DNA from 2 places in the Delftia sp. genome. Region 1 is predicted to be linked to the other one. Evidence: riboswitches for the same ligand, from Rfam matches in the RefSeq annotation. Region 1 holds a riboswitch; the other holds the start of a gene.
What was found. A riboswitch is a leader RNA that binds a small molecule or an ion and turns the genes downstream of it on or off. The one in region 1 is predicted to bind glycine.
Positions count from the first base shown of each region.

Region 1 (15,767 bases):
TGCCATCCGCCCTGGGCATCCTGAACCTGCTGAGAACCCAGGGCCTGCTGCCCGATGTCGCGCTGCCATCGGCCCAGATGCTGTGGTTTGCCGGGCGTGTTTCCGAGGCCATCCTGCTGGGAATGGCGGTGACCAACCGCACGCGGGTGGCGGAGCGCGCCCTGCGCAGTGAGCGGATGCAGGCCCTGTCACGCGCCCAGGCGGCCGAGCGCGAGCTGGAGTCCAAGGTGCTGCAGCGCACCGCACAGCTGCAAACGGCCCAGCAGGCCCTGCAGACGGCCTTGCACAGCGAGCGGGAGATGCGGCTGGAACAGCGCCAGTTCTTCAACATGATCAACCACGAGTTCCGCACCCCGCTCACCATCGTGGACGGCGCCGCGACCGAGCTGCAGACGTTCCCGACGACGGACGCGGACTCCCTCATCGAGCAGGCGTCGCAGATACGCAGGGCTTCGCGCCGGCTGATGACCCTGGTGGACACCTGCCTGATCAACGACCGGCTGGACGCGGGCGCGTTCCGGCTGCAACTGGAGCAGACGCCATTGGATGAACTCCTGGAGGAGTCTGCAGAGCTCGTCGGCTGGTCCCGGCGGCATCGCCTGAAACTGGATCTGGAACAAGGCCCGCAGCAATGGCAATGCGACCCTGTCCTGGTGCGCATCGCCATCTCCAACCTTGTCGGCAACGCCATCAAATATGCCAAGGCGGGCGACATCACCCTGGCCGCCCGCTGCGATGCGTCCGGTGGCCTGCTGATTTCCGTCAGCGACCAGGGACCGGGCCTTGCGCCCGAAGCGGCAAGACAGGTTTTCGAGCCCTATGAACGCGCAAGCGCCACCCGGCACGTCAACGGGCATGGCCTGGGCCTGTCCGTGGTCAGGCGCATCGCCAGGCTGCACGCAGGCGACGCGTTCTTCCAGCCGGCTGCCGGAGGCGGGGCCTGCTTTGTCATCCGGCTGGGCCGGTTCCTGCCCGGCACGGCAGATGCCCGCCAGGAACGTCCGCCAGCGGCAAGGCCGGCCGCCGTGCCGCCGGGCATGCCCGCCTGACGCGGGCAAGGCCGGGGCCTTCGCCCCTGAAGCAGGGCGTGCTCGCGGCGCTCATGGGGCCGCCGCTGCACGGGCCGTCCCGCCCTGCACCACCAGGAACACGCCGCCCAGGATCAGCGCCACCCCTGCCAGCCGCGACCAATTGACCGGCCTGGCGCCCAGGCCCATCAGGCCGAAATGGTCCACCAGCACCGAGACCACGATCTGCCCCGCCACCACGCAGACCAGGAAGCCGCCTGCGCCCAGCTTGGGTGTCACGGCCGCCGCACTGGCCACATAGATGGCACCCAGCACACCGCCTATCCATAGCCACCATGGCCCCGCTGCCGCCTGGGCCATGGCCGGAGCGGGCGCGCGCAGCACCCACAGTGCAGGCACCACGACCATGACGCTCACGGCCAGCGAGACCAGCGCGCCCCACAGCGGGTGGCCCAGCAGGCGGCCCACCAGGGCATTGCTGGCAGCCTGGAATGGCAGGATAGCCCCCGCCAGCAGCGCCAGGGCCACGGGAGCAAGGGCGGTGAATGTGCTTTTACCTGTCATGCGGCAAGACCTTTCTTCTTCTGTCAATCGATGCCTGCATGCTCTCGCATCCAGCACGTTGATGGAAATCATTTGTGTGCACGGTCTATATTCATGGCATGGATGAACTGCGCCGTATCGACCTCAACCTGCTGCTGGCCCTGCACGCCCTGCTGGCCGAAAAACATGTGACGCGCGCGGCCCTGCGGCTGCACAAGAGCCAGCCGGCCATGAGCCATTCGCTGGCGCAGCTGCGCGAGCACCTGGGCGACCCGTTGCTGGTGCGGCGCGGTGGCCGCATGGCGCTGACGGCACGCGCGCAAGGCCTGGTGCAACCGCTGGCGGATGCGCTGGGCAGCCTCAACGGCTTGCTGGCACAGGCGGAGTTCGACCCGGCCCACGCACGCGGACGGCTGCGGCTGGCGCTGTCGGACTACGCATCACGCATCGTGCTGCCGCCGCTGATGCGGCATCTGCGCCAGCACGCACCCGGGCTGGACCTGGCCATCAGCCAGTCCACGCGCGAGGTGATGCTGGCCCAGCTGGCCGATGGCGAACTGGACCTGGCCCTGGGCCCCTTCCCCGACGCACCCGACCTGCCCGAGGGCATCGAGGTGCAGGATCTGTTCCAGGAACAGTTCGTGAGCGTGGCCGACCAGGCCGTGCTGCCGGCACGCGGCGGGCTGTCACTGCAGGACTGGCTGCAGCGCCCGCACGTCATGCTGGCCATGCGGCCCGACGCCAGCGAGGAGATCGAACGGGCGCTGGCCGCCCAAGGCCTGAGCCGCCGCGTGGTGCTGGCCCTGCCCCACTGGAGCGCGGCGCTGGAGGTGCTGGCAGGCACCGACCTCGTGCTGACCGTGGGCAGCCGCGCCATCGGTGACCTGCGCCGCCACAAAACGCTGCGCCGTTTCGCTCCGCCGCTGGAGCTGCCCCGGTTTGCCTACCAGCAGGCCTGGCATGTGCGCAAGCAGGGGGATGCCATGCATCGGTGGCTGCGCAACTCGATGGCGCAGTGCTGCACTGCGCAGGGGCAAACACAGAAGTAAGCGCAGGCCGCAGCCTCAGGCTGCCACCACCACCCTCAGCAACTGCTTCTGTATCTTCCCGCTGGCCGTCTTGGGCAGGGCTTCGCGGAAGTGGTAGCGGCGCGGGCGCTTGTAGGCAGCCAGGCGGTCGCCGTGGACCAGGAAGGCGTCCAGCGCCTCGGCCGTGGGCGTGGCGCCCGGCTTGGCGACCACGTGGGCGGCGACGATCTGGCCCCAGCGCTCGTCGGCCTCGCCGATGACGGCGACCTCGAGCACATCGGCATGCTCGACCAGGGCGTCTTCCACTTCGCGGGGATAGACGTTCTCGGCGCCCGAATTGATCATGTAGTCGATGCGGTCGCGGATCCAGAGGTAGCCGTCGTCGTCGATGTGGCCCAGGTCGCCCGTGTGGTACCAGCCGTGCGCCAGGGCGCGGGTGTTGGCGTCGGGGCGGTTGAGGTAGCCGGCCATCATGCAGGGGCCGCGCACGAGGATTTCGCCCACCTCGCCGGGCAGGCAGGCCTCGGCCGGGTCGGTGGGGGCGTTGTCTTCGCGCAAGCGGGCCACGATGAGGTCATGGCCCATGGAGGGCAGCCCGGCCGAGCCCGCGTGCGAGAGTTGCTCGCGCGGCAGCAGGACGGACATGCAGGGGCCCATTTCCGTGGTGCCGTAGACCTGGACCAGGTCGCTGCCGACCTTGCGCGTCCATTCGCGGATCAGGTGCGGCGCCATGGAGGCGCCGCCGTACTCCACCAGCCTCAGCGCGGGCGCCTGCTCAGGCGAGGCGATGGGGTCGGCCAGCAGCATGGTGATCATGGTGGGCGCCGCGAAGAAGAAGCTCACGCGCTCTTCGCGGATCAGGCGCCAGGCCTCGGCCACGTCGAAGCGGCGCAGCAGCACCTGGGTGGCGCCGGCCTGCAGGCGCGGCAGAAAGCTGGTGTGCAGCTCGGCCGTGTGGTTGAGCGGCGCCATGGCCAGGCCCACGTCGTCGCGCGTGAACTGCATGGTCTGGTGCATGAGGGCGTTGTGCGCCAGCTTGCTGCGGTGCGTATGCAGCACGCCCTTGGGCCGGCCCGTGGTGCCGCTGGTGTACATGAGGATGCAGGGGTCGCTCTCGCGCACATGGGCCTGGGGCGGCGCGCTGCTGCGGCCCCTGGCCAGGGCGGACAGGCGCTGCGTGGCCCAGACCGGCAGCGGGTCGGCCGGGGCATCGTCGGCAAAGATCCAGTGCTCGATGCCTGCGCCAGTGCCGCCGCCTTCGGCCTTGAGCAGGGCCTGGGCGCGTGCGGCCACCTCGCCGCCCTCGTGCTCGAAGACCAGGGCGCGCGCTGCGCCGTCCTTGAGGATGAAGGCCAGCTCCTGCGCCGCCAGCCGGTAGTTGATGGGGTTGAAGATGGCGCCCAGGCGCGCGGCCGCCAGCATGGTGAAGACAAAGGCCGGCGTGTTGTAGAGGAAGGCGGCGACCACGTCGCCATGGCCTATGCCCAGCTCGGCCAGGCCATGGGCGTGGCGGTTGACTTCGGCATCGAGCTGGGCGTAGGTCCAGGCGCGGCGCTCGCCGCCCTCCCACGCGACCAGGGCTTCCTTGTTCGGCAGGTAACGTGCCGGCCAGGCCAATGTGTCTCCCAGCGTCTGCTGCATGTGCGCTTCTTCCTTCTCGCTCACGAGATTTCATATATCGATGCACCTCAATGTAGGAGATTTTTTAGACAGTTATGCAATTTGCAAATGCATCCATGCAGGCAAGCGCATGGAGTTGCAGCCGGCCCGCGGAAATCCCGAAGCCGCGCGGACGCTGGCCGCAGCTAGAATGCGCCGGTCAGGAGAGAGTGCCCGCCCGGCCGCAACGGTCGCAGGCAGCGGCACCGCCGAAGGCGCAGGGTTCGCCCCGAACGCTCAGGCAAAAGGACTGGCACCGCCTGCCGCCACGGCCGCAGGCGTTCCTAGCTGGAGAGAGATGCAGGGCACGGCGGTGTGCCCCATCCACCGAAGGAGCAAGCCCCACGCATGGAAGGTGCGGGTGAATCTCTCAGGTAAAGCGGACAGCAGGGCAGCACATCCCGGAGGACCGGGATGGCGTTATGCCTTGTTCCTTGCCTGAAAGAGAGCCCTCCTTGTCCGCTGCCTCCACCACCGATCTGCTCAGGACCCCGCTGTTCGACCTGCACCAGGAACTGGGCGCGCGCATGGTGCCGTTTGCCGGCTACTCCATGCCCGTGCAATACCCGCAGGGGCTGATGGCCGAGCACCTGCACACCCGCGAGGCGGCAGGCCTGTTCGATGTCTCGCACATGGGCCAGATCAGCCTGCGCGGTGCCGACGCCGGGGCCGCGCTGGAGTCGCTGATGCCCATGGACGTGCTGGGCCTGGGCGAACACCGCCAGCGCTACGGCCTGCTGCTCAATGAGGCGGGCGGCATTCTGGACGACCTGATGTTCGTGCGCCGCGAGGACGACCTGTTCCTGATCGTCAACGGCGCCTGCAAGCATGAAGACCTGGCGCACATCCAGGCCCGCATCGGCCAGCGCTGTGAAATCGAGCCCCAGTTCGACCGGGGCCTGCTGGCGCTGCAGGGCCCGCAGGCCGCAGCCGCCATGGAGCGCCTGCTGCCCGACACGGCCGGCCTGGTGTTCATGACAGGCGGCCACTTCGACTGGGAGGGGGCCGAGCTGTACATCGCGCGCAGCGGCTATACCGGCGAGGACGGCTTCGAGATCTCCTTGCCCGCCAGCCACGCCGAGGCCTTTGCCCGTGCCCTGCTGGCCCAGCCCGAAGTCAGGCCCGTGGGCCTGGGCGCGCGCAATTCGCTGCGCCTGGAAGCCGGCCTGTGCCTGTACGGCAACGATCTGGACACGACCACCACCCCGGCCGAGGCCGCCCTGAACTGGGCCGTGCAGAAGGTCCGCCGCGCAGGTGGCGAGCGCGAAGGCGGCTTTCCCGGCGCGGCCACCGTGCTGGCCCAGCTGCAATCGCCCGAGCTGCTCACGCGCAAGCGCGTGGGCCTGGTGGCCCTGGAGCGCGTGCCCGTGCGCGAAGGCACGGAACTGCTGGATGCCGGCGGCCGCAAGGTCGGCCAGGTCACCAGCGGCCTGCTGTCGCCCACGCTGAACCAGCCCGTGGCACTGGCCTATGTGGAGCCGGGCAGCGCCGCCATCGGCACCACGCTGCAGGCCATGGTGCGCGGCAAGGCCGTGCCCATGCAGGTGCAGGCCACGCCCTTCGTGGCGCCCCGCTATCACCGCGGTTGAGGACAGCCTGCGCGCTTGGCGTGGATCGAGTTCGGCGGATTCGTTTTTCCTGCCATCGCATGCCGCTACAGTGCGCACTGACCTTTCTCAAACCGCCTTTCACAGGTTTCTTTTCAGTTTCTATCGGAGCAAGCCATGAGCATCCAGTATTCCAAGGACCACGAGTGGATCAACGCCGCCAACCCTGACGCGGCCATCGTCGGCATCACCCTCCACGCGCAGGACGCGCTGGGCGACGTGGTGTTCGTCGACCTGCCCGCCGTGGGCACCAGCTTCAACCAGGGCGATGTGGCCGGCGTGGTCGAGTCCGTCAAGGCCGCCGCCGATGTCTACATGCCCGTCAGCGGCGAGATCGTCGAAGTCAACGAGGCCCTGCGCGACGACCCCTCCCTGGCCAACAGCGACCCGCTGGGCGAAGGCTGGTTCTTCAAGGTCAAGCTCAGCGACGCAGGCCAGCTGGCCGCGCTGCTCGACGAAGCCGCCTACACGGCCTTTGCCCAGAGCAACTGACGCCACTTTCCGGCCAGGACGGGCGCCAGGGCCCGCCCTGGCGCTTTTCAGCTTTTGAGACAGGTCCCTCCATGCTGATGTCCTCCACCCAGCCCCTTGCCGCCCTCGAGAACGCCACCGAATTCGTGGCCCGCCATATCGGCATCGCGCCCGAAGACGAGGCCCACATGCTCAGCGCCATCGGCGCGGCATCGCGCGATGCGCTGATCGACGCCATCGTCCCGCCCTCCATCCGGCGCCACCAGCCCATGGCGCTGCCGCCAGCGGCCACCGAGGCCCAGGCGCTGGCCGAACTCAAGGCGCTGGCAGGCCGCAACCAGCTGCTCAAAAGCTTCATCGGCCAGGGCTACTACGGCACGCACACGCCCGGCGTCATCCTGCGCAACATTCTGGAGAACCCCGCCTGGTACACGGCCTACACGCCCTACCAGGCCGAGATCTCGCAAGGCCGCATGGAGGCCCTGGTCAACTTCCAGACCATGGTCTGCGACCTGACGGCCATGCCGATTGCCAACGCCTCCATGCTGGACGAGGCCACGGCGGCCGCCGAGGCCATGACGCTGGCCAAGCGCTCCGTCAAAAGCAAGAGCAACCGTTTCGTGGTGGCCGGCGATGCCCACCCCCAGACCATCGAAGTCATCCAGACGCGCGCTGCGCCGCTGGGCATCGAGGTGCTGCTGGCCAACTCGCTGGAGGAATGGAACCAGCTGATGGAGGGCGACTACTTCGCCGTGCTGGCCCAGTACCCTGCCACCAGCGGCCGCATCGACGATCTGCGCGCCGACGTGGACAAGGCCCATGCAAAGCAGGCCGCCTTCATCGTGGCCACCGACCTGCTGGCGCTGACCCTGATCACGCCGCCCGGCGAATGGGGTGCCGACATCGTGGTGGGCACCACCCAGCGCTTTGGCATGCCCATGGGCGCCGGCGGCCCGCACGCCGCCTTCATGGCCTGCCGCGACGAGTTCAAGCGCTCCCTGCCCGGCCGCCTGGTCGGCGTGAGCGTGGACGTGCACGGCAAGCCCGCCTACCGCCTGGCACTGCAGACGCGCGAGCAGCACATCCGCCGCGAAAAGGCCACCTCCAACATTTGCACGGCCCAGGTGCTGCCCGCCGTGGTGGCCAGCATGTACGCCGTCTATCACGGCCCCGAGGGCCTGGAGCGCATCGCCCGCCGCGTGGCCTCGTACACGGCCATCCTGGCGCGCGGCCTGGCCGAGCTGGGCGCGCCGCTGCGCGAGGCGCCCAGCTTCGACACGCTGAGCCTGCACACGGGCGCGGCCACCCAGGCCATCGTGGAGCGTGCCGTGTCCCTGGGCGCCAACCTGCGCGTGTATTTCAAGGAATACCTGTGCATCTCGCTGGACGAGACCACCACGCGCGCCGATGTCGAGCTGCTGTGGAAGATCTTCGCCCGGGACGGCCAGGCCCTGCCCTGCTTCACCGCCTTCGAAAAGGGCGTGGAGCCGCTGATTCCCGACGGACTGCGCCGCAGCAGCGCCTTCCTCACGCACCCGGTGTTCAACACCCACCGCTCCGAGACCGCCATGCTGCGCTACATCCGCCAGCTGTCGGACAAGGACTTGGCGCTGGACCGCAGCATGATCCCGCTGGGCTCCTGCACCATGAAGCTCAACGCCACCAGCGAGATGATTCCCATCACCTGGCCCGAATTCGCCCAGGTGCACCCCTTTGCCCCGGCCGACCAGCAGCAGGGCTATGCGGAACTGGACAAGCAGCTGCGCGACTGGCTGTGCCAGGCCACGGGCTACGCCGGCATCAGCCTGCAGCCCAATGCCGGCAGCCAGGGCGAGTACGCGGGCCTGCTGGCCATCAAGGGCTGGCATGCGAGCCGGGGCCAGTCGCACCGCAACGTCTGCCTGATTCCCAGCAGCGCCCACGGCACCAACCCCGCCAGCGCGCAGATGGCGGGCATGCAGGTGGTGGTCACCGCCTGCGACGCCAACGGCAACGTCGACATGGCGGACCTGGCGGCCAAGTGCGAGCAGCACAGTGCCAACCTGGCCTGCATCATGATCACCTACCCCAGCACGCACGGCGTGTTCGAGACCCAGGTCAAGGAGCTGTGCAAGCTGGTGCATGACCACGGCGGCCGCGTCTACGTGGACGGCGCCAACATGAACGCCCTGGTGGGCCTGGCCGCGCCGGGCAGCTTCGGCGGCGATGTCAGCCACCTGAACCTGCACAAGACCTTCTGCATCCCGCACGGCGGCGGCGGCCCGGGCGTGGGCCCCGTCTGCGTGGTCGAGGATCTCGTGCCCTTCCTGCCCGGCCATGCCACCACGGGCCTTGCGGGCGGCACGGGCGCCATCAGTGCCGCGCCGCTGGGCAATGCGGCCGTGCTGCCCATCAGCTGGATGTACATCCGCATGATGGGCGCCCAGGGCCTGACCCTGGCCACCGAGACCGCCATCCTCAGCGCCAACTACATCAGCGCCCGGCTGCGCGACCACTACCCCACGCTGTACGCGGGCGAGCACGGCCATGTGGCGCACGAGTGCATCCTGGACCTGCGCCAGTTCAAGGAAAGCACGGGCGTCATGGCCGAGGACGTGGCCAAGCGCCTGATCGACTACGGCTTCCATGCGCCCACGCTGTCCTTCCCCGTGCCCAACACGCTGATGGTGGAGCCCACCGAAAGCGAAAGCCTGTACGAGCTGGACCGCTTCGTGGACGCCATGATCGCCATCCGCGAGGAAATCCGCGCCATCGAGCAGGGCCGCCTGCCCCAGGACGACAACCCGCTCAAGAACGCGCCGCACACGGCCGAGACCCTGCTGGCTTCGGAATGGACCCACCCGTACAGCCGCGAGGCCGCCGCCTACCCCGTGGCTGCCCTGCGCCAGTCCAAGTACTGGTGCCCCGTGGGCCGGGTGGACAACGTCTACGGCGACCGCAACCTCTACTGCAGCTGCATCCCGGTCGACGCTTACCTGAGCTGAAGCACCTGCCACCCAAAGGGGCGCTTGTGGCGCCCCGCCCGGCGCGCGTACACTGCGGCCCTGCCCGCGCCGGGCCCCGGTCCATCTGCCGGGCGCCAGGCGCGGGCGACCAGGATTTGTGCGGCAGATGCCGCTTTCCCCAGCGCCAGCACGCGATGAGCAGCCAAGACCCTTCCGACCAGCCTCGCGACGACGAGCACCTGCCCCTGCATGCCTTGCTGGCGCCCGGCGCCGACCTGCCCCCCGTCGAACGTTTCCCCCCCTTCCAGCCCGAAGACGATCCGCTGCAGGCCCTGGTCGCCGAGCTGCGCAACTACCAGCGCGAGCTGGAGATCCAGAACCGCGTGCTGGACTACAGCCAGGCCGTGGCCGAAAGCGCCTCCGAGCGCTTCGAAGCCCTGTTTGCCAGCATTCCCCTGCCCCTGCTGGTGGTGGACGAGCACGACATGGTGGTGCAGGCCAACGCCATGGCGCACAGCGCCTTCCAGCCCACCGAGCATGACCGGCTGCTGGTCAATTTCGCGCCCTTCGTGCACCCTGACGACGCCGAGCGCGTGCGCGAGACCTTCGTTGCGGCACGCGAGCTGGGCCGCACCGAGGCCCACGAGGTCTGCTTCGACATCACCGAGCAGCACCAGCTGCGCGCCGACCTGCATGTGGCCTGCATCGCCATCCCGCAGCAAAGCGGCCCGCCCATTGCGCAGTACCTGTGCGCCGTGGTCGACCAGGGTCCGCTGCTGGCCGAGCGCCTGGCGCTGCAGCAGCGCAACCACCAGCTGTTCCTGAGCGAGCGGCGGCTCGAATCGGTCATCAACTCGGCCCTGGACGCCATCATCTGCCTGGACCACGAGCAGCGCATCACCGTCTTCAATCCCACGGCTGCCGCCCTGTTTCTGTGTCCGCCGCACGACGCGCTGGGCAGTCCGCTGGAGCGTTTCCTGCCCGATGCGGCCCAGGCCCTGTCCTTTGCGCCGCTGACCACGCAGGCCGTGCTGGGCGAGATGACGGCACGCACGGCCAGCGGCCGCGAAATCCCGGTCGAGGTCAGCGTCTCCTTCGAGCACCACAGCGGCGGCGAGACCACCACCGTGTTCGCGCGCGACCTCACCAGCCGCAAGAAGGCCGAGGCCCAGCGCAACGAGCTGGAAGAGCAGCTGCGCGAATCGCACAAGATGCAGGCCCTGGGCACCATGGCAGGCGGCATTGCCCACGACTTCAACAACATCGTGGGCGCCATCCTGGGCAATGTGGAGCTGGCCAAGGCCGACTGCGGCGGCAATGCCGCAGCCATCGAAAGCCTGCAGGAGATCGAAAAGGCCGGCCGCCGCGCGCGCGATCTGGTGCGCCAGATCCTGACGTTCAGCCGCAATGAACCGCCGCAGCGCAAGCCCGTGCAGGCGCGCGAGGTCATGGGCGACACGGCGCGGCTGCTGCGCGTGACCCTGCCGCCCGCCGTGGAGCTGCAGGTGCACGTGCCGCCGCAGATGCCGCCCATGCTGGCCGACGCCATGCAGGTGGAGCAGGCCCTTTTCAACCTGTGCACCAATGCCATGCACGCCCTGGGCGAGCGGCGCGGCCTGATCCAGATGGATGCCGACCTGGTGCGCCCGGACCAGCGCCTGTGCGAACGCCTGGGCCTGCCGCCCGTCAGCTACGTGGCGCTGTCGGTGCAGGACAACGGCCCCGGCATGGACGCACGCACGCTGCAGCGCATCTTCGAGCCCTTCTTCACCACCAAGCCCGTGGGCCAGGGAACGGGCCTGGGCCTGCCCGTGGTGCACGGTGTCATGCGCAACCACGGCGGCGCCGTGGACGTGTACAGCATCCCCGGCCAGGGCAGCCGCTTCACGCTGTACTTTCCTCCGGCCGACCCCCTGACGCCGGCCGACTCTGCACCGGCCGAGCCCCTCGCCGCCCAGGCGCTGCCCAGCGCACCCGAGCCCCTGGCGGCCGCGGAAACCCCGACCGGCCCGCAGTTCGCCCTGCTGCCCGACCCGCAGGCCGCGCAGCAGCATGTGATGTACGTGGACGATGACCAGGCCCTGGTCTTTCTGGTGCAGCGCCTGCTGCGCCGGCGCGGCTACCAGGTCAGCGGCTTCACCGATCCGCACGAGGCCATCGAGGCGCTGCGCGCCGCGCCCCAGGACTGCGACCTGCTGGTCACCGACTACAACATGCCCGGCTACAGCGGCATCGACCTGGTGCACGAGGCCCTGTCCATCCAGCCGCAGCTGCCCATCGCGCTGGCCTCGGGCTACATCACCACCGAGATCGAGCAGGCCGCATTGGCTGCAGGCGCCAGGGCCCTGGTCCACAAGCCCAACGACGTGGAAGAGCTGTGCGCCACGGTGCACAGGCTGCTGAATGAGCGGGGAACGGCTTGACCCCTGAGCAACGCGATGGCGGCGCCAGTGCAGGTGACGGCGCAGGCGTCATCTGCCTGCACGAGGATGCCGAACTGCTGGTGCTGGACAAGCCCAGCGGCCTGCTGTGCGTGCCCGGGCGCGGCCCAGACAAGCAGGACTGCCTGAGCGCCCGCGCCCTGCAGCGCTGGCCCGATGCGCTGGTCGTGCACCGGCTGGACCAGGCCACCTCGGGCCTGGTGATCATGGCGCGCAGCCTGGCCAGCCAGCGCCTGCTGAGCGAGGCCTTTGCGCAGCGCCGCGTGCACAAGCGCTATGTGGCCGTGGTGGCAGGCAGCCCCACCGCGCGGCAAGCCGGCGCATGGCAGAGCATCGACCTGCCGATTGCAGCCGACTGGGAGCGGCGCCCGCTGCGCATCATCGATGCCGTGCAGGGCAAGCCCAGCCAGACCCTGTGGCGCGCCCTGCCAGGCGCGCAAGCCACCGAAGTCCGGGATGCAATCACCACGCGGGTGCAGCTGCAGCCCGTGACGGGGCGCACCCACCAGCTGCGCGTGCACATGGCCGCGCTGGGCCATCCCATCCTGGGCGATGCGCTCTATGCCGATGCCGCCGTGCAGGCGCTGTCGCCGCGCCTGCTGCTGCATGCGCAGCTGCTGGAGCTGGCGCATCCCCTGTCTGGCGAGACGCTGCGTTTCGAATCCGCCGCGCCGTTCTGATCCATCGCAGGAACACGCAAATCATCGCCACCGCGTACGTTGCTGCAATGCAACATTCAGCGTACGTGTTTCCCCTTCTTGCAGTTGGTCATATTGACTTCATGAAGCACCGTCAGGGTGCATCGTCGGCATCAGCCGTTTTCTTCGGCCAAAACAGCCCCCGCCCGACGGCGCAGGCCGCGATGGGAGCCTTAGCGAAAAGCCTGTTGCCGCGCCAGCCCCGGGATACCCTGTTGCCATTGGTAACCAGGCGATTAACCTGTGCTTCTTTGCGCGGCTAGCCCCTACAGGAGCCACCGCGTTTTTCAGAACGCTTTACCCAAAGTTGAAGGAAGTACTCATGAGCATTCCGTTCCGCATGCACACCGTCGTCGCCGCCCTGGGTTTGGCTGGCGCCGCCCTGTTCTCCACAGCGCATGCGCAAATCAAGATCGCCATGGTGGTTCCCACCACCGGCCCGCTGACGCAGTACGGCGACATGGTCAAGGAAGGCGTGAACACCGCCGTGGAAATGGCCAATGCGGCCGGCGGCGTCAACGGCAAGAAGATCGAGCTGGTGTCCGTCGATGACGCCTGCGAACCCAAGCAAGGTCCCGTGGCCGCCAACCGCGTGGTCAACGCCAAGATCGGCTACGTGATCGGCCCCGTCTGCTCGGGCGCATCGATTGCCGCAGCCCCGATCTACAACAACGAAGGCGTGGTCGTGGTGACCCCCTCGGCGACGTCCCCCGCCCTGACCGACGGCAAGAACTACCACTTCATCTTCCGCACCATCGGCCGCGATGACCAGCAGGGCCCGGCCGCCGCCAAGTTCATCCTGGAAAAGGCCAAGCCCAAGAAGGTTGCCGTGCTGCACGACAAGCAGTCGTATGGCCAGGGCATTGCATCCTCCGTGCGCGACGACCTGAAGAAGGCCGGCGTGGAAGTGGCCCTGTTCGAAGGCATCAACGCCGGCGACAGCGACTACTCCGCCGTCATCACCAAGCTCAAGAGCGCCGGCGTGGACTTCATCTACTACGGCGGCTACCACCCCGAAATGGGCCTGCTGCTGCGCCAGGCTTCCGAGCAGGGCCTGAAGGTCCGCATGATGGGCCCCGAAGGCGTGGGCAACCCCGAAGTCAACGCCATCGCCGGCAACGCCGTCGAAGGCATGCTGGTGACCCTGCCCGCAGACTTCTCGGCCAACCCCAAGAACGCCGCCGTGGTCAAGGCCTTCAAGGACAAGAAGCGCAATCCTTCGGGTGCCTTCCAGCTGACCGCATTTGCCGCCACGCAAGTGCTGCTGGACAGCATCAAGGCCGTGGGCGACAGCCCCGCCAAGGTGGCTGACCACCTGCACAAGTCCAACTTCGAGACCGTTCTGGGCTCGGTGGGCTGGAACAAGCAGGGCGACCTGAAGTCCTTCGACTTCCAGGTGTTCGAATGGCACAAGGACGGCAGCAAGTCGGTCGCTGCCAAGTAATCCCCCTCCGTCTGACTGACCGGGGCACGCATTCGGCGTGTCCCGGTCGTCTGCATCCTGGCCTTTTAGGCCTTTTCCTGTTTTGGGGCGGCATTACACCATGTCAGAACTCTTACCTCAGCTGATACAGCAGCTGTTCAACGGACTGTCCCTGGGCGCCATCTATGCCCTGATCGCCATCGGCTACACGATGGTCTACGGCATCATCGGGATGATCAACTTCGCCCACGGCGACATCTACATGATCGGGGCCTACATCGGCCTGGTCACGCTGTCGGCCATAGGCACGCAAAGCGGCCTGCCGGTGTGGGCCATCATCGGCCTGATGCTGGTGGTCTCGGTCTTCGTCACCGGCGTCTATGGCCTGGTGGTGGAGCAGGTGGCCTACAAGCCGCTGCGCCGCAGTCCCCGCCTGGTGGCCCTGATCTCGGCCATCGGCATGTCCATCTTCCTGCAGAACTGGGTGGCCCTGGGCCAGGGTGCGCGCGACATGGCCGTGCCCTCGCTGCTGCCGGGCGCGCTGCGCTTCGGTGCCGAAGGCGGCTTCGAGATCTATGTGCCCTACTCGCGCATCCTGATCATCGTGGTGGCCATCGTGCTCATGGTGCTGCTGACGCTGTACATCCGCCACTCGCGCATGGGCCGCGCCTCGCGCGCCTGCGCCCAGGACATGCACATGGCCAGCCTGCTGGGCATCGACACCAACCGAGTGATCTCGTTCACCTTCGTGCTCGGCGCCATGCTGGCGGCCGTGGGCGGGGTGCTGATCGCGCTGGCCGTGGGCAAGCTCAACCCGTTCATCGGCTTTCTGGCCGGCATCAAGGCCTTCACGGCCGCGGTGCTGGGCGGCATCGGCTCCATCCCCGGCGCCATGCTGGGCGGCGTGCTGCTGGGCGTGGCCGAGACCTTTGCGGCAGCCTACATCTCGTCCGAGTACAAGGACATCGTGGCCTTCGGCCTGCTGGTGCTGATCCTGCTGTTCCGCCCCACGGGCCTGCTGGGCAAACCTGAAGTGGAGAAGGTCTGATGAAAACCAAACCCACTTTGAACCTGCGCGACGCCCTGATCGCCACGGTGATGACGGCCGTGGTCGTCACGCCCATCTTCGGCCTGCACCTGGAACGCGCCGGCACCCGCACCATCATCAACCCCGACTGGACGGTGGTGGCCTGGGCCTGCGCCCTGGTCTTCCTGGTGCAGCTGCTGCGCCCGCTGATCGCGGCGAAGATGCCCAAGGTCTCGCTGCCCTCGCTGCCGCAGGCGCGCCCCAGCCACCGCAACGGCCTGATGCTGGCGGCCCTGCTGATCGCCGTGTCCTGGCCCTTCTTTGCGGGCCGCAACGCGGTGGACATCGCCACGCTGGCCATGATCTACGTGATGCTGGGCCTGGGCCTGAACATCGTCGTGGGCTTTGCCGGCCTGCTGGACCTGGGCTTCGTGGGCTTCTACGCCGTGGGCGCCTACACCTATGCGCTGCTCTTCCACTGGGCCGGCTGGTCCTTCTGGGAAGCGCTGCCGCTGGCCGGTGCCGCTGCCGCGATGTTCGGCTTCGTGCTGGGCTTTCCGGTGCTGCGGCTGCGCGGTGACTACCTGGCCATCGTGACCCTGGGCTTTGGCGAGATCATCCGCCTGCTGCTGGTCAACCTGACCAGCATCACGGGCGGGCCGGACGGCATCTCCAGCATCCCCAAGCCCACGGTGCTGGGCCTGGAGATGACGCGCACCCCCTCCACCGAGGGCGGCACGACGTTCCACCAGTTCCTGGGGCTGGAGTTCAGCTCGCTGCACATGGTGATCTTCCTGTACCTGATGGCGCTGCTGCTGGCCGTGGTCACGCTGTGGATCTCCAACCGCCTGGTGCGCATGCCCATAGGCCGCGCCTGGGAGGCACTGCGCGAGGACG
Region 1 covers NZ_JCABYI010000020.1:180,226-195,992, reverse strand. The annotation lists gene AC5I49_RS11725 (sensor histidine kinase) at 1-1,049, shown strand, start outside; gene AC5I49_RS11720 (DMT family transporter) at 1,101-1,592, opposite strand; gene AC5I49_RS11715 (LysR family transcriptional regulator) at 1,691-2,620, shown strand; gene AC5I49_RS11710 (fatty acid--CoA ligase) at 2,636-4,240, opposite strand; glycine riboswitch at 4,410-4,521, shown strand; glycine riboswitch at 4,537-4,655, shown strand; gene gcvT (glycine cleavage system aminomethyltransferase GcvT) at 4,714-5,847, shown strand; gene gcvH (glycine cleavage system protein GcvH) at 5,983-6,357, shown strand; gene gcvP (aminomethyl-transferring glycine dehydrogenase) at 6,429-9,320, shown strand; gene AC5I49_RS11690 (PAS domain-containing hybrid sensor histidine kinase/response regulator) at 9,476-11,704, shown strand; gene AC5I49_RS11685 (RluA family pseudouridine synthase) at 11,701-12,402, shown strand; gene AC5I49_RS11680 (branched-chain amino acid ABC transporter substrate-binding protein) at 12,743-13,864, shown strand; gene livH (high-affinity branched-chain amino acid ABC transporter permease LivH) at 13,965-14,891, shown strand; gene AC5I49_RS11670 (high-affinity branched-chain amino acid ABC transporter permease LivM) at 14,891-15,767, shown strand, end outside.

Region 2 (15,767 bases), on a different contig from region 1:
GCAGATTCGTTACCGTGAAATTATCGACAACAATGTTGGAAACCGTGCCTCCTGTACCGTTGCTTGCGGCAACGGAAATGGCCGAGCCCTTGTTATTGCCGTAATTTCCATTCCATATCGCGGAATTGATCGTGCTATTGGTAAAGAATACGTTTTGTGCGCCTTGATGAATCTCCGCGTACAGCTCGCAGTTGAACGGCGTCCCCTCTCCAGCAGGGGTTGGAGCCACATTCACCAGGCCGACGCGATCAATGGTGATATTGTTCGCCGTGGAGCCAACGACGAATACCGCTTCGCCACAGGTCATATTGGGCGAATTGGTGAGCGTGATGTTCTTCCCACCAAGATAAAAAGTTTCCCAGGGGGAGTCCGCCCAGTTCTGGACTTGTATGACTCCCCCGAAATCGATGGTCAACGAGCCCGTGCCGGCTGGCACGGTGCCTTTGAGCCAGTACCAGGCACCACCGGCACCAGTGGTGGTGCCCGTATCGCCGCCGCTGATCATCTGGGTTTGACCACAGGCATTGGTGGCTCCCGTCACGGCGCCGGACTGGGCTCCGCTGATGAATGTATTGGCACAGCGCACGTAAACCGTCTGATTGTCGACATACGGATGGAGGTTTCCCGCCGCATCCTTGGATGTCCCGCTCTGTATGGTCCGTACCGACGTGGTCAGTGTCGGCGCAAAGACGATGGAAACATCGGCACTCGGATCCAGCGTTTGCAGCGTGTAGTTGGCTGCCTGAATGGCCGCTCGCAGCGTACATGCGCCAGCAAAGGTGCCCCCCAGCGTGCTGACACAGGTGGTTGGTGTCGTTGCATTGGCATTGGGAGCGTCGCTGTTGTCGGTGACCGTGAAGACGATGGTCGCCGCCAGTGCCGTGGATGAGATACCCGCGCATGAAAGCAGCAGCAAAGAGAAAAGGCACTTCGCTGCACGCCACTTGCGAAAAAATGCCGAACCAGGCAGGCGATTGAGAGCATGCATGATATTCCCCGTTCTCTCAAGGAGATATGACAGGAAAATGATTTTCCCAATGGCAATGGCCATCAGTTGTACCCAGCGCATTTGCATCGCCGTACCTCGGATAGTTCTATTTGAATCACGAGCCCACAACTCACCTTGCAGCCGGTGAGTTTGGAAGCAAAATTTTTCGCGCAGATCCTGCGCGTCAATCAAAAAAAGGCGGATTTCCATCAACGCTTGCGCGCTGCTCCACTGCCCATTGAGCGGACACACCTTCAGTCGGGTTTGCGACGCAAAACATTCCTCCCTCGACAAACCATATTCACCGTGCTTGTATTTTTTCAGTGACGGACCAGTTTCCATGGACCCGCACCTGTGCAACGGTAAGTCGCCTATCAGACATATATACAACCCATGGTTAACCCATGCAGGTCCAATCGACCAGAACATGCACTGACAAACCACTGCACATATCGATAGGCTAAATCATGTTTTTTTCTATTTCAATAGTTTTTTTACATGAAGCCAGAGACTCGTACCAGCGCTACGAGGGAGGCGCTTGAGCGATCTAGGGAATACCCTGAATCAGCCACACCACATACAGGTAACTGGTGGTATCCCCAATACGACTGGAGCTGGCTGCGCAAGCCCCATAGAATCGCCCCTGCAGGAGAGCAGGCGGGCGCCACGGTGCCGAGCCTCACCGAAGGCGCAAACTCCCATACACGCTCAGGTTCCGTACTGCAAACACAACATGCCGTCTGGAGAGCCGCCGCACGCAATGTGCGGCGCACCGAAGGAGCAAGCCCCGTTCCCATGGATGGTGGTGAATCTCTCAGGTACCAAGGACAGGGGGAGCGGCAGCTGCGTCACGACGGACGCCGGCTGCCTGCTATCCAGACCATAGCGGCCAGCTTTCGCGTGACCCGGCACATGCCTTTGAAAGGGCATCGTCATGCGCGTCATCGTTCTCGGAGCCGGCCTGATCGGCACCACGTCGGCCTACTATCTGCAATCCCTCGGTCATGAAGTGACCGTCATCGACCGCCAGGCCGCGCCCGGCGCCGAAACCAGCTTCGCCAACGGCGGGCAGATCTCGGTCAGCCACGCGGAGCCCTGGGCCAACCCCGGCGCACCGCTGAAGTTGCTGGGCTGGCTGGGCCGGCAGGACGCCCCCCTGCTCTTCCGCCTGCGCGCCGACATGCGCCAGTGGCTCTGGGGCCTGTCCTTCCTGCGCAACTGCACGCCCGCGCGCACGCGCCACAACATCCAGCAGATCGTTCGCCTGGGCACCTACAGCCGCGAGGCCCTGCAGCAGCTGCGTGCCGACACCGGCATCCAGTACGAGCAGCGCACGCAGGGCATCCTGCACTTCTATACGAACGCCCGCGAGTTCGAGGGCGCGCTCAAGCCCACCGAGCAGATGCAGGCCCTGGGCTGCGACCGCCGCCTGATCGATGCCGACGAAGCCGTGCGCCTGGAGCCGGCCCTGGCCCATGTGCGCGGGCAGATAGCGGGCGCCACCTATACGGCCGAGGATGAATCAGGCGACGCCAACCTCTTCACACGCGAGCTGGCGCGCATCGCCGCCGCCACGGGCGTGCAGTTCCGCCAGAGCCACCACGTGACGGCGCTGCGCACCACGGGTGCGGGCGCCAGCCGCCATATCGACCATGTGGAGGTGACCAATGCCGATGGCCGCTATGAACGCATCCAGGGCGACGCCTATGTGCTGGCCATGGGCTCGTTCAGCCCGCTGCTGGCCCAGCCGCTGGGGTTGCGCCTGCCCATCTACCCGGCCAAGGGCTACTCCGTGACCCTGCCGGTGCTGGACCCCGCCAAGGCCTATCAGGTCAGCCTCACGGACGACGAGTTCAAGCTGGTGTTCTCGCGCTACACGGGCGCGCAAGGCGACCGCCTGCGCATTGCGGGCACGGCCGAGTTCAACGGCTACGACCGCAACCTGGACCCCGTGCGCTGCGAGGCCATCGTGCGGCGCGTGCAGCAGCTGTTCCCCGGCGCCGGCGATACCGGCCGCGCCCAGTTCTGGAGCGGCCTGCGCCCCGCCACGCCCAGCAATGTGCCGCTGATCGGACGCTCGCCCATCGCCAACCTGTTCCTGAACACCGGCCACGGCACGCTGGGCTGGACCCATGCCTGCGGCTCCGGCATGGCGCTGGCCGACCTGGTCAGCGGCAGGCGGCCGGCCGTGGATTTCGATTTTCTGGGAGCCGCAGCCATGGACCCGGATCGCAGCGCAGGCACGGTGCGCCCGCGCGCGGTCTGAGGTGCGGACGGCGTGTACGACGTGTACGACGTGTACGACGCCTAGGCAGTGAACACCGTCAGCACCCCGGCGAAGCGGTGCAGGCGGGCGTCCATGATCTCGGCTTCGGCAACGAAGCCGATCAATGGCACATCGCCCAGTGCGTGGCGCAGGGTGCGCAGTTCGGCATCGGGGCCGCCGAACAGGCCGCCGCCGCGGCCCCGGCAACTGATGTAGATGGCGCCACGGATGCGGGGCTGTGCCTCGCCTTCGGGCGCCGCCTCCTCGGGCTCCGCCGCATCGCGCAGCGCAGCGCCCAGTTGCAGCAGTTCCTGGCGCGCGACCTGGGCCTGGCGGCGGCAGAAGATCACCGAATGCCCGGCCTCCACGGCCGATGACAGGGCCACGCCCTGGCGCAGCGGGTCCAGGCCAACCAGGGTCAGCACCTGGGCCTCTTCGGTCAGCACGCCGTGGGCCAGGCCCCGGCCCGGCGGCGCAATGGCCGCCAGCGTGGTGCGGACCGTGGTCAGCGCGGGCTGCCAGTCGCTGCCTTCCAGCTCCACGCCCAGCAGCTGCAGCAGGCGCTGCAGGGCCGGATCGCCATCGAGCCCGGTGACCAGGGCGCCGCGCGCCTCGGTGATCTCCAGCCCCTCGCCCAGCGGCACGCAGCCCTGGGCCATGCCCGTGATGCAGGGCACGCCGGCACCGAAGGCCACGCCTGAAAAGCCGCCACGAAAAATGCCGCGCGCGTCCGCATGCTGCGCATGCAGATCCTCGGTACGGCAGGCGATCTGCACGCCCTCCACGCCATCTTCCCCGTCATCGCCCACGCCGCCGAACAGCAGGCCGGACTCGGTGCGCTCGGACAGCTCGTACAGCAGCTCGGCCAGCTCGGGCTGGCCGCCTGCGGCATGGACCAGGGCCGAATGGGCCGTGAAGCCGGCCTCGCCGCCAGGCGCATGCAGGGGCGCCAGGCCCGAATACAGGCGGTAGTGGGCGGCCGGTACATCCAGCAGCATCACCGCGAGCGCGGTTCCTGACAGGTACTCATGCGACATGGCCAGAACGCCGCCGGCCGAGCAGCCGGCCCAGTCCGCCACATGGGGCAGGGCCCTGGCCAGATGCTGCAGCAGCGGCCGTGCGTGGGCGGCATGCGCATGGGACAGGTACACCAGTCCCAGACGGGGCCGCTGCGCGTGGCCGGGCCCGGCCATCTGCAAGCGCAGCTGCTGCAGCACCGCGTCGGCCGCGGCGCGCCAGTCGGAATGGCTGGCATGGCCTACAGGAAACAACGACATACCAACCTTCTTTCTAGCCCCGCCAGCACCCGGCTTGCGGGTGGCTGGGGCCTTGCGCATCCATGGGTCCGGCCCGATCGGTCAACGCGCCGGCCGGCTCTTGGCTGCCGGCTTGCTGGCGGCCGGCGCCTTGGCTCCAGCCTTTGCAGCGGTTTTCCTGGCAGCCGCTTTGGCGGGAGCCTTGGCAGCGGTCCTGGGGGCTTCGGCCTGCGCCGCAGCCTTGGCCGCCGGCTTTGCGGACGCCGCCTTGGCAGGGGAGACCGCCGCCGCCTTGCCCGCCTGCGCAGCAAAGGCGCTGGCCTGTGCCGCCATGCGGTCCATGGTGGCCTTGGCCAGGTCACCGGCCATGCCGGTGGCGCGCTGGGCGGCCGCCACGGCCTCCGGGGCCATGGGCTCGGCCATGGCCTTGGCGGCGATCTGCTGGAATTGCTGGGTCAACGCGCCCCACCACTGCATGGCCTGGCCCATGGCGGCGGCCTGGGCGGACTCGTCCTTGGGCGCCGCAGTCTCCGCGGCTGCGGGTCTGTCGGCGGCCTTGCCCGCCTCGGGGGCTGCAGGCGGCGCGGCAGCGGCCTGTGCGGGCTCGGGCTGCGGCTTTTCCTTCTTGCTCGCCCGGCTGGCGGCCGAGGACATGGGCCAGTCCGAAAGGTCGCCCTGCCCCGCGCTGGCGGCGCCCTTGGCCGCAGCGGTGGCCGCGGCGGTTGCGGCTGCAGGGAACTGGAAGGCCTGCGCCAGCTCGCCCATGCTGACGTTCATGCCCTGCAAGGTGGACAGCGTCATGCGCTGCACTTCCAGGGCCTGGATGGTGGCGGCCAGCGCCTTGCCGTTCTGGTCGAGCCAGAACTGCACGGCTTTGAGTTCGGTGATGCGCTTGTCCACCTCTTCGATGCTCACCGTGGGCGCCACCCATTCGGGCAGGCGCCCCAGGGGCCGGGCGGTGGCCGATCCTGCACTCTGGGCCAGGCCCTGCAGGAAGTCGAAACCGGGGATGAACTTGCCGAAACCGAAGGAGGACGCATCACTCATGGCAGCACTCGCTAGGACTGGGTTGGAAGAACATGCCGGTGAAGCACACCGGCCATGCGCTCAGCTTAACCCAGGCACACGCCAAGTCCATCGCAAGTCATGCACGGCCCGCTGCGCACAAACCCGGTGGATGACAAAAAGCTCAGTGGGAGTGGCCGGCATGTCCGCCGTGTCCGCCATGCGCGCCGCCCTGCGCAGCCGATGCCGCACCTGCGCCGGGCGCCATGGCGCGCACGGGGACCTGCAGGCTCAGGCGCGAGGTCTCGCCCTTGGCGTCCTTGAACACCAGGGTGATGGGTACCTGACTGTCCTTGAGCAGCGGGCTCTTGAGCTGCTGCAGCATGACGTGGTAGCCGCCGGGCTTCAGGTCCACGGCCACGCCCTTGGGCAGGTCCAGGCCGTCGATGGCGCGCATGCGCATCACATCGCCTTCCATCTTCATTTCATGCACCTCGGCCACGCCGGCGGCGGGCGACTCCACGCCCACCAGGCGCAGCGGCTCCTCGGCCGTCAGGCGCATGAAGGCGCCCGTGGCCTGCTGGCCCGGCACGCTGGCACGCGCCCAGGCGGCGTCGGCCTTGACATGGGCCGCATCGGCATGGGCATGGGCCAGGCCCATGGACAGGGAGGCGGCGATCAGGAAAGGGGTGGTCCATTGACGCAGTGTCATCACGGTTTCTCCAGAAATTTCAATGCATTGCGGCACGGTCTTCGTGCCTTGCAAAAAGGGTTGGCCAAGCGAAGGAAGCGGGAGTGAATCCGGGAGTCACCGGGGCGGTGCGCGGGCCTGGGGCAGGGCCGGCATGGCCACGCTGTGGACGGAGGCCGGGTGCGCCCGTGGCTGCGCATCTGCCACCAGCGGTGCCGGGGCCGCACTGCACCGGGCGGGCGGCGGCGCCAGCGGGGGCAGGCACAGCGGGCAGTCGATGCCGTGGCTGCCGGCAAGGGCATCGTCCTGACCGGCTGGCGAGGGCATCCAGACCGATTCGCCAGCGGCCGAGCACAGGCGCTCCCAGCCCGAGGCACGCGCCAGCGGCGCAAACGCCGATGCCAGCGCCACGCACAGCCACAGGCCCAGCGCCCAGCGGGCGCAGGCAGCCAAGGTGGAGGGCAGGCGAAGCGGCATGGCGTCATTCTAGGGGTCTGCCCCAGGACGTCATGTCCGTGACCCCGCCAGGCCCTGCCCGCCCCTACCATCGCAGGCGCATCCCCCAGCCCTCACCAACACCCTAGGAGACACCCATGCTCACCCTGTGCGGATTCGCGGCCAGCAACTACTACAACAAGGTCAAGCTGGCCCTGCTGGAAAAGCAGCTTCCCTTCAACGAGGAACTGGCCTGGCTGGGAGAGACCGACATGGCGCTTTCTCCGCTGGGCAAGGTGCCCTACCTGCGCATCGACGACGGCCGGGGCCTGTGCGAGTCGGCCGCCATGGTCGAGTACGTGGAGACGCTGTCGCCCTCGCCGGCCCTGCTGCCGGCCGACGCCTTCGAGGCCGCCAAGGTGCGCGAGCTGTGCGTGTACCTGGACCTGCACCTGGAGCTGGTGGCGCGCATCCTCTACCCGCAGGCCTTCTTCGGCGGCCAGGTCAGCGACTCCACCCGGGAGCGCACGCTGGCCCAGCTCGACAAGAACGTGGCGGCCTTCGCCAAACTCGCGCGTTTCTCACCCTTTGTGGCGGGCGACAGCTTCACGCTGGCCGACTGCTGCGCCATCGTCCACCTGCCCCTGGTCAGCGCGGCCAGCAAGATCGTTGGCGGGCGCGACGTTCTGGCCGACCTGCCCGTGCGCGAGTACCTGGCACGCATGGCCGAGCGGCCCACGGTGCAGCAGGTCAATGCCGACCGCAAGACCAATACGGCGCTGATGATGGCCCGCTACGCCAGCGACAAGACCCCGGCCTGAGGCGCGGGGCCTTCACTCACTCCTGCAGCCAGCGCAGCAGCCCGCTGGCGCGCTGCGTGGGGCTGCCAACGGCCGAGGCCAGCAGGCCCGGCACCTCGGAGAACAGCGAGAAGGCCTGGCGGGCGCGCGTGATGCCGGTGTAGACCAGCTCGCGCCCCAGCACGCTGCCGCCGCGCGAGGGCAGCACCAGGGCGGTGTGCTCGAACTCCGAGCCCTGGCTTTTGTGCACCGTCATGGCGAAGGCGGTCTCCACATGGGCCATGCGGCTGACGCCGACCGAGCGCAATTCGTCGCCCTGCAGGAAGTAGACGCGCAGCAGTTGCCCTGGCTGCCCCTGGTGCGCTCCCGGCAGCGCAATGCCGATGTCGCCGTTGAACACGCCCAGCTGCGCATCGTTGCGCGTGACCATGACGGGCCGGCCCGCATACCATTCGCCGCTGCGGCGGATCGCGCCCTGCGCTTCCAGGGCCTGCTCCACCGCCCGGTTGAGGCCGGACACGCCCCAGTCCCCCTCGCGCACGGCGCACAGCAGCCGGAAGCGCTCGAAGGCCTGCAGCACATCGACCACCCAGGCGCGGTGCGCTGCCTCGTCGGCGCCGGCCGCATCCGGCCGGCCCTGCAGCGCCTGGGCATAGAGGGCATAGCTGGCAAGACCGCCGCGCCCGTGCACGGCCAGTTCGGTCACGGCGTGCACGCCGCCGCCATGGCGTTCCCACAGCTCGGAACCTGCGCCGGCTTGCGTGCCGGCATCGAGCAGGGCCTGGGCCTTCACCGCCTCACCGGCATTCACGGCGTGTGCCAGCTGGCCGATGGGGCCCCCGAAGCGCCGGCTCTCGCGCAGCATGACGGTGTGCTGCGCCAGCGCTGGCGCACGATCGCCGTCGGGCGCCGCGAACTGCGGCGGCAGCCGCTGGCCGGCCACGCGCAGTGCGTAGTCCAGCGTGTCGGGCAGGTAGCGCCCGGCCTGGGCATCGCGGCACAGGTCGCCCAGCACGGCGCCCGCCTCCACCGAAGCCAGTTGGTCCTTGTCGCCCAGCAGCACCAGGCGGGCGCCGGCCGGCAGTGCCTCCAGCAGCGCCGCCATCATCTCCAGGTGGACCATGGAGGCCTCATCGACGATGAGCACGTCCACGTCCAGCTGCCGCCCTGCATGGAATCCCCAGTGCCGCGTATCGGGCCGCGCGCCCAGCATGGAGTGCAGGGTGCGCGCCGCACCCATGCGCTGCACCAGGCCCGCCAAGTCGATCTCGCCGCCCATGCTGCCCTGCAATTGCAGCAAGGCCCCGTCGATCGATTGCTTCAGGCGCGCGGCCGCCTTGCCCGTGGGGGCGGCCAGGGCCACGCGCAGCTGGCCGGCGTCGGGCGCCGTGGCAAACAGCAGGGCCAGCAGCCGTGCGGCGGTATAGGTCTTGCCGGTGCCGGGGCCGCCCGTGATCACCGACAGCCGGCCGCGCAGCGCCAGCGCGCAGGCCAGCTTCTGCCAGTCCACGGGGCCACCGTCCGCCACAGGCGGGAACAGCCGGTCCAGCCAGCGCCGGGCCTGGGCTTCGTCCAGCGGCTGTCCGGCCACGGCCTGCGCCGCCGTGCGCTGGATGACGTGGGCGGCCACGGCGCGTTCGTAGTCCCAGTAGCGGCGCAGGTACAGCAGCGGCGCGGGGCCGTCTGCGCCGGCCAGCACCAGGGGCTGGCCGAGGTCCTCGCTGCCACCCTGTCCATCTACCTGCTCCCCGTGCACCACGCGCACCACGGGGCTGGCGCTCAGCGCCGCAACCCAGCCGGACAGGCGCGCAGGCAGCATCTGCCACAGGGCCTGCTGCGCGGGCAGCGCATCGGCCGGCCAGGCCAGCACGTCGTTGGGGTGGCCGGCCAGCGGCGCCAGGGGCAGGCAGCTGTGGCCGCGCCCCTCCATCTGCGCCAGCAGCGCGGCGGCCACCAGCAAGGCGGGCCCGGCCTGCGCATCCTGCCCGGCGACGAAGGAGGCCAGCGCCGCATCCAGCCGGCGCAGCAGGCCCGCGTCGGCCCAGCGGCGCAGCAGGGCCAGCACTTCATTGGTGTCTGGCGGCACGGAGCCCGGCGGTTTGCCGCCCAGCGAGTCGCCGCCCGGCCGTTCATCGAACAGGTCCAGCGTGGCCGTATCGATGGTGCGCGAACGGGGGCGCGGGCTCATGGCAGTTCCTCCGCGTTGGCGCGGCCGGGACCGAGCAGTTCATCGAGCGCATCAAGCAAGGGCAGCTCGGGCGCCATGGCATGCATGCCACCGGCCGGGCCATCGATGCCGCGCAGAAAGTAGTACAGCGCACCGCCCAGCTGGCGCTGCGGCTCGTAGGCCGTGCCCAGCCGGCTGCGCAGCAGCCGGTGCAGGGCCAGCAGGTAGAGGGCGGCCTGCACGTCGTAGCGGTGGTGGAGCATGGCGCGGGCCAAGGCCTCCTGGCCGTAGGCGGCGCCGTCCGGGCCCAGGTGGTTGCTCTTGTAGTCAAGCACCCAGTAGCGGCCCTCGTGGCAGAACACCAGGTCGGCAAAGCCCATGAGCATGCCGTGCAGCGAGCGCTGGGGCAGCGCGGGCCGCTCCTGCCCCGGCAGGATGAAGCGCCGGCACAGCTGGTCGATGCGCTCGGCCGGCAGCTGGCGCGCGGGCAGCCAGAACTCCATCTCGGACAGTTGCGGCCCCAGCGTGGCCAGCGTCACATCCAGCGGCGCCAGCGGCTGGTGGACCACGGCCGTGAGCCAGGCCAGCAGGTCACGCGCCTGCTCGCCCCGGCCCGCGCGCTCGCAGCGGCGCACCAGGCGATCAGCGAGCGCACCCTGGCCGTCCACGGGCAGGGCAAAGTCTTCGCCGCCCAGCCATTCCAGCTGGTCGTGCACGAAGTTGCCGACCACGGGGCCGCGCAAAAAGCGGTGCCAGACCGCAGGCCCGCCGGCCGGTCCATTCTGCAGGGGCTGCAGGCCCGCCAGGCCGGCGATGTCCGCCAGTTCCGGCGATGGCGGAGGCTCCAGCGCCTGCTCATCCTCGGCCGGGCGCTGCACGGCCACGGGCAGCACGGGCAGGCTGGGCGCGGCCATGGCACGCACCAGGGCAGAGAAGCTGCCGATGCCCCAGCGCGTGTCGAAGCGCGCGTCGTAGGGCCGGGCATCGTGCAGCGGCGTGGCAGCGTCCGGCGGCTGCCAGCGCGTGCGCTGCAGCGGCTCGGCGTCCAGATCGCGCCAGGCCATGTGCGGGTCTTCTCCGCACAGCTGTCGCAGGCCGTCAAGCCAGCCCTGGGCCGAGCGCGGCTCGGTGCCGCCCAGCAGGTAGCCGGCGGCGCCCTGCTCGTTCACGCAGGCCTTGCCGTTGCCGCGCCTGAGCGGGGCCAAGCCCAGCCACAGCGCATGGCGCGGGCGGGTGAGCGCCACGTAGAACAGGCGCAGGTCCTCGCGCAGCCGCTCGCGGTCGGCCTGGGCCAGGTCTTCGTCGCTGAAGTCCAGCAGCAATCGGCGGGCCGGGGCGGCATCGTCTTCCACCCCCTCCTGCGCGGACAGGGTCAGGAACGGCGTCCTGGCCCGCTCCATGGGGCGGAAGCTGCCTGCGAACGGCAGGCAGACCAGCGGGTACTCCAGGCCCTTGCTCTTGTGCACAGTGACGATCTTGACCAGGTCGGCATCGCTTTCCAGGCGCACCACCTGCTCTTCGCTGCCGCTGCCCGGCGCCTCGATCTGGGTGGCCAGCCAGCGGATGAGGGCCTGCTCGCCCTCCAGCTGGGCGCTGGCGGTCTGCAGCAGCTCGGCCAGGTGCAGGTAGTTGGTCAGGCGCCGCTCGCCGCCCAGGGCCGGGTCCTGCAGCCAGCGCGCGGGCAGGTCCAGCCGGTACAGGGTCTGGCGCAGCATGGCCAGCACGCCCAGGCGCAGCCAGATGCTGTGCAGTTCGCGCAGCTGCTCGCTACGCGCGTCAAAGGCTTCCTCGTCGGCGGCCAGCCAGGCCAGCTCGTCCAGCGACAGGCCGATGAGCCGCGTGGCCAGGCCCGCGCGCACGGCCTGGGCATCCAGCGGCGCGGCGACGGCGCGCAGCCAGTACAGCAGGTCATGGGCCTCGTCGCTGGCGAACACCGAATCCTGGTCCGACAGGTAGACCGAGGCCACGGCGCGTGCCTGCAGTTCGCGGCGCACGGTGGCCGCCTCTCGGCCCGTGCGCACCAGCACGGCGATGTCGGCAGGCCGCAGGCGCACAAGGCGGCCATCGGGCTGCACAAAGCCGGCCTGCGGGTCGGCCAGCCACTGCACGATCTGCTCGGCGCAATGGGCCGCAAAGCGCCGCCGTACCTCGTCGGCCGACAAAGGCAGGGGGATGCCGGTGTCCTCGTCACGGCCCGCGCTCCAGGCCACGGTGAGGGCGGGCATGGCGCCGTCGCGCGTGTGCAGTTGCTCGCTGCGCCCCTGGGCGGCCACGGGCTCGAACGGCAGCGGGTTGTGGCTGCCGCGCCGGAACATGAAGGCGCCCTCGCCCGGGCGCTGCTCGGCCTGCGCGAACCAATGGTTGACGGCGCCCACCAGCGCCTCGGTGGAGCGGTAGTTGGTGCCCAGCACGTAGTGGCGCCCCTCGGTGGCGCGGCGCGCCTGCAGGTAGCTGTGGATGTCGGCGCCGCGAAAGCCGTAGATGGACTGCTTGGGGTCGCCGATCAGCAGCAGGGCGCTGTGCGGGTCGTTGGCCGCCGTGCGGTAGATCTGGTCGAACAGGCGGTACTGCAGCGGCGAGGTGTCCTGGAATTCATCGATCAGCGCCACCGGGTACTGGGCCAGGATGCGCTCACGCAGCACGGCGCCGTTGTCGCCGGCCAGGGCCGTGTCCAGGCGCTGCAGCATGTCGGCAAAGCCGAAGCTGCCGGCCTGGCGCTTGAGGTGAGCCAGCCGCTGCGCCACGCGCGCGGCCGCATGCAGGCGCACGGCCACGCTGACGGGCGGCAATTGCTCCAGCTGCACCAGCAGCGCCTGCAGCTCGGCCAGCTCCAGCGGCATGAGCACATCGCCGGCCGCCCCCTTGAAGGCCTCGGCCAGGCCTTCGGGGCTGAGGCGGTGGCGCGCGGCCTCGGTCAGCGCCAGCGGACCGTCCAGCGGGGCGCGCGACCAGTCAGCCAGCGCGGCCAGCCAGCCGGTGTAGCGCGCGGGCTGCAGCTTGCGCTTGTCCCACAACGCGCCCTGCCCGTCGAGCTGTCCATCCAACCACCGCTGCAGGCGCTGGGCCTTGTCGTCCCAGCCGGCTGCCAGGGCCAGCAGGCGGCTGCGGCGCTGTTCCATGGCGCGCTGCAGGCAGTCGGCCAGGCTGCCCTCGCCCGCACCGAGCACGGGGGGCTCGCGCAGCAGGGCACGCATGTCTTCGACCAGGGCATCGACGTGGGGCCAGATCTTCAGGGCCTCGTCCAGCAGTTCGTCGGACAGCGGGTAGCACTGCTGGCGCCAGTAGTCCTGCGCGGCCTCGGTCTGTCGCTGGCTTTCGTCGGGCTCCAGCGTTTCGTCGAAGAGGTTGCCGCTGTCGAAGGCATGCTCGCGCAGCATGCGCTGGCACCAGGCGTCGATGGTGTGGATGGCCGCGTCGTCCATGCATTCGGCGGCCATGGCCAGGCGCCAGGCCGCGCGCTCGCGGGCCGCGCCTTCAGGGTAGGCCTCGCGCAGCGCGTGCAGGAAGGCGTCGTGGGGCGCAGGTTCGGCCTCGCCACGAAAGCACTGCACGGCCTCGATCAGGCGCTTGCGTATGCGGTCGGACAGCTCGCGCGTGGCCGCGCGCGTGAAGGTCATGACGAGGATGTCGGGCGGCATCAGCGGGCGCTCGAAGGCCGTACTGCTGATGCCGTCCAGGCTGCCCTCGCCATGCCCCAGCACCAGTCGCAGGTAGAGCGCGGCGATGGTCCAGGTCTTGCCGGTGCCGGCGCTGGCCTCGATCAGGCGGCTGCCCCACAGCGGAAAACGCTGTGCGTCGAGCACATGGCTGGTCACGCCGCCGGTCACTTCGCTGGTGCTCATGGTGCATCCGCCTGGTAGGGCTGGACCTGCACCTGCGCGGCCACCCAGTCGAGCAGCGGCGCGTGGGCGGCATGGGCCAGGGCCTCGAAGCGCCCATCGGCGGCCAAGGCCTCGAAATCGGGATAGCAGCGTGCCCAGGACGGGTCCTCGCCTTCGCCGCTGACCAGATGACCACCCTCATAGGCCTGCTGTGCCGCAGCGGGAAAGCCTTCGGCCATGGCCAGGCCGCTGCGCAGCGGCAGGGGCAGCGGGCCGTTCTGGCCTTCGCGCCACAGGGCCATCAATGCACGCAGCCGTGCCAGCGCGTCGGAAGGGTCCATGGGCAGGACCTGCACCAGGCCGTCGCGCGCCACCACGCGCAACTCGGCCTGCGAGCCGCTGGCGGCCAGCGCCAGGCTGCGCAGGTAGACCGGCATGAGCTTGTCGGCATGGGGCCTGCCCTTGGCATTGAGCAGGTTGCGCGGGTCCAGCAGCAGCCAGCACTGTGCGTCGTCCGCATCGGGGGACTCTTCGGTTTCGCAGGACTGGCGCAGCCCGTCGATCCAGTCGTCGAACACCAGGCCATCGTCCTCGATCAGCAGCCGCCTGCGCGGCGCGGGATGGGCATACCGATCCAGTTGCTGGCGCCAGGCCCGCAGCGAAGGCGTGACCGAGGACTGCAGCGCCCGCGCGCCGCGCGCGCCCAGCCCCGCCAGCGGCAGCCGCCCCGAGCGCGTGAGGCGCGCCACGGCGGCGCGCACACTGTCTTCCATGGCCTGGGGCGCCTGCCCGGGCTCGGAAAGGCCGGCCGCCACCTGCTGCTGCAACTGCTGCACCAGCAGGTATTCGGTCAGGCCGTCGAGCTGGAACAGTTCCTCGTCCACGACCGGGTTGTCCTCCTGCTCGAAGCGCACCTGCAGGCGCTGGCGCAGGTAGGCGCGCGCCGGGTGGCGCAGGAAATCGGTGAGCCGGGCCAGCGTCAGCGGCGCCGAGGCGTCCGGGACAAAGGGCGGGCGCGGCTGCGCGGGCAGCGGAGGCAACGCGTCCGTGCCGTCAGACTGCGCATGCGCGGCCCGCCATTCGCGCGCATACGTGGTCCAGGGCGAACCTTCTTCGAAATAGCGGCGGCTGAAGGGCTGCAGCGGGTGCTGCTGCGTGCGCTGCGCCAGCAGCGGCTGGCCGCCTTCGCCGCGCCAGCCGGCCTCCAGGTAGTCGCGCAGCTGGGAGACCAGGACCGAGGGCGGCTGCTCGCTGTTGTCGCGCACATGGTGGCCGGTCCAGCTGATGTAGAGCGCGCGGCGCGCGGACAGCAGGGCTTCGAGCATGAGCTGGCGGTCATCGTCGCGGCGCGCGCGGTCGCCGGGGCGCTGCTGGCCGGGCAGCGCCATCAGGTCGAAGTCGCTGCGCGTGGCGCGGCGCGGATAGTCGCCATCGTTCATGCCCAGCAGGCAGACCACCTCGAAGGGAATGGCGCGCATGGGCATCAGCGTGCAAAAGGTCACGCCACCGGCGCGAAAGCGCTGCGACAGCGAGGGCTGCTCCAGCGCCTGCATCCAGGCCTCCTGGGCCACGCCCAGTTCCACGGCCTGCGCATAGCCGGCCTGCTCGCAGGCGCGCTGCCAGTCCGTGAGGGCGGCGTCCAGTGCGGCCAGCATGGCCTCGTCCTCATCGTCCTGCGCCTTGAAGAAGTCCTGCAGCAGCGCGCGAAAGCGCTGCGCCCAGGCCTCGGGCATGGCGGGCTGCTCGGCCTCGCGCCACCACGCCAGCATGCGCTCCAGCAGCGCGGCCAGCACGCCGGCCAGCTCGGCCGACAGGCCGCCCACCTCGTCATAGGGCTCGATGCCGCCAAAGGCCTGGCCGTCCTGCGCCACGCCGCTGGCATAGCCCAGCAGCATGCGCTGCAGGCCGAACCAGGCGCTGTTGTGCTCGCCGCAGGCCTGCAGGCCCAGGGCGCCGCGCTGCGGCGCATTGAGTCCCCAGCGGATGCCGGCCCCGGCCATCCAGCGCGTGAGCTGGGGCAGGTCGTCGGCCGCCAGACCCATGCGCGCGGCAATCGCTGGGACGTCCAGCAGGTCGCACAGCTCGCTGAGCCGACAGCGCTGCTGCGGCAGGCGCAGCAGCCATTGCAGGGCCACGGCCAGCGGGCTGCTGGCGCGTGCGCCCAGGTCGGCGATGTCAAAGGGAATGTGGCGCGGATCATGCCTGCCGTACTGGCCGAACACGGCGCGTATCGAGGGCGCGGCGGTCTCTATGGACGGCAGCATGACTACGACGTCACGCGGTGCCAGCGGTGCCTGCCCCGGCTGCCCGGGATCGGTCGGCCGGGCCAGCATCTGCA
Region 2 covers NZ_JCABYI010000001.1:5,092-20,858, forward strand. The annotation lists partial or broken gene AC5I49_RS00005 (beta strand repeat-containing protein) at 1-1,330, opposite strand, end outside; glycine riboswitch at 1,719-1,829, shown strand; gene AC5I49_RS00010 (D-amino acid dehydrogenase) at 1,923-3,254, shown strand; gene AC5I49_RS00015 (FIST signal transduction protein) at 3,296-4,531, opposite strand; gene AC5I49_RS00020 (PhaM family polyhydroxyalkanoate granule multifunctional regulatory protein) at 4,613-5,557, opposite strand; gene AC5I49_RS00025 (copper chaperone PCu(A)C) at 5,700-6,227, opposite strand; gene AC5I49_RS00030 (hypothetical protein) at 6,324-6,683, opposite strand; gene AC5I49_RS00035 (glutathione S-transferase family protein) at 6,800-7,462, shown strand; gene recD (exodeoxyribonuclease V subunit alpha) at 7,479-9,629, opposite strand; gene recB (exodeoxyribonuclease V subunit beta) at 9,626-13,450, opposite strand; gene recC (exodeoxyribonuclease V subunit gamma) at 13,447-15,767, opposite strand, start outside.
Region 2: linked by a shared signal. The riboswitch ahead of AC5I49_RS00010 (D-amino acid dehydrogenase) and the one ahead of gcvT (glycine cleavage system aminomethyltransferase GcvT) in region 1 are both predicted to bind glycine.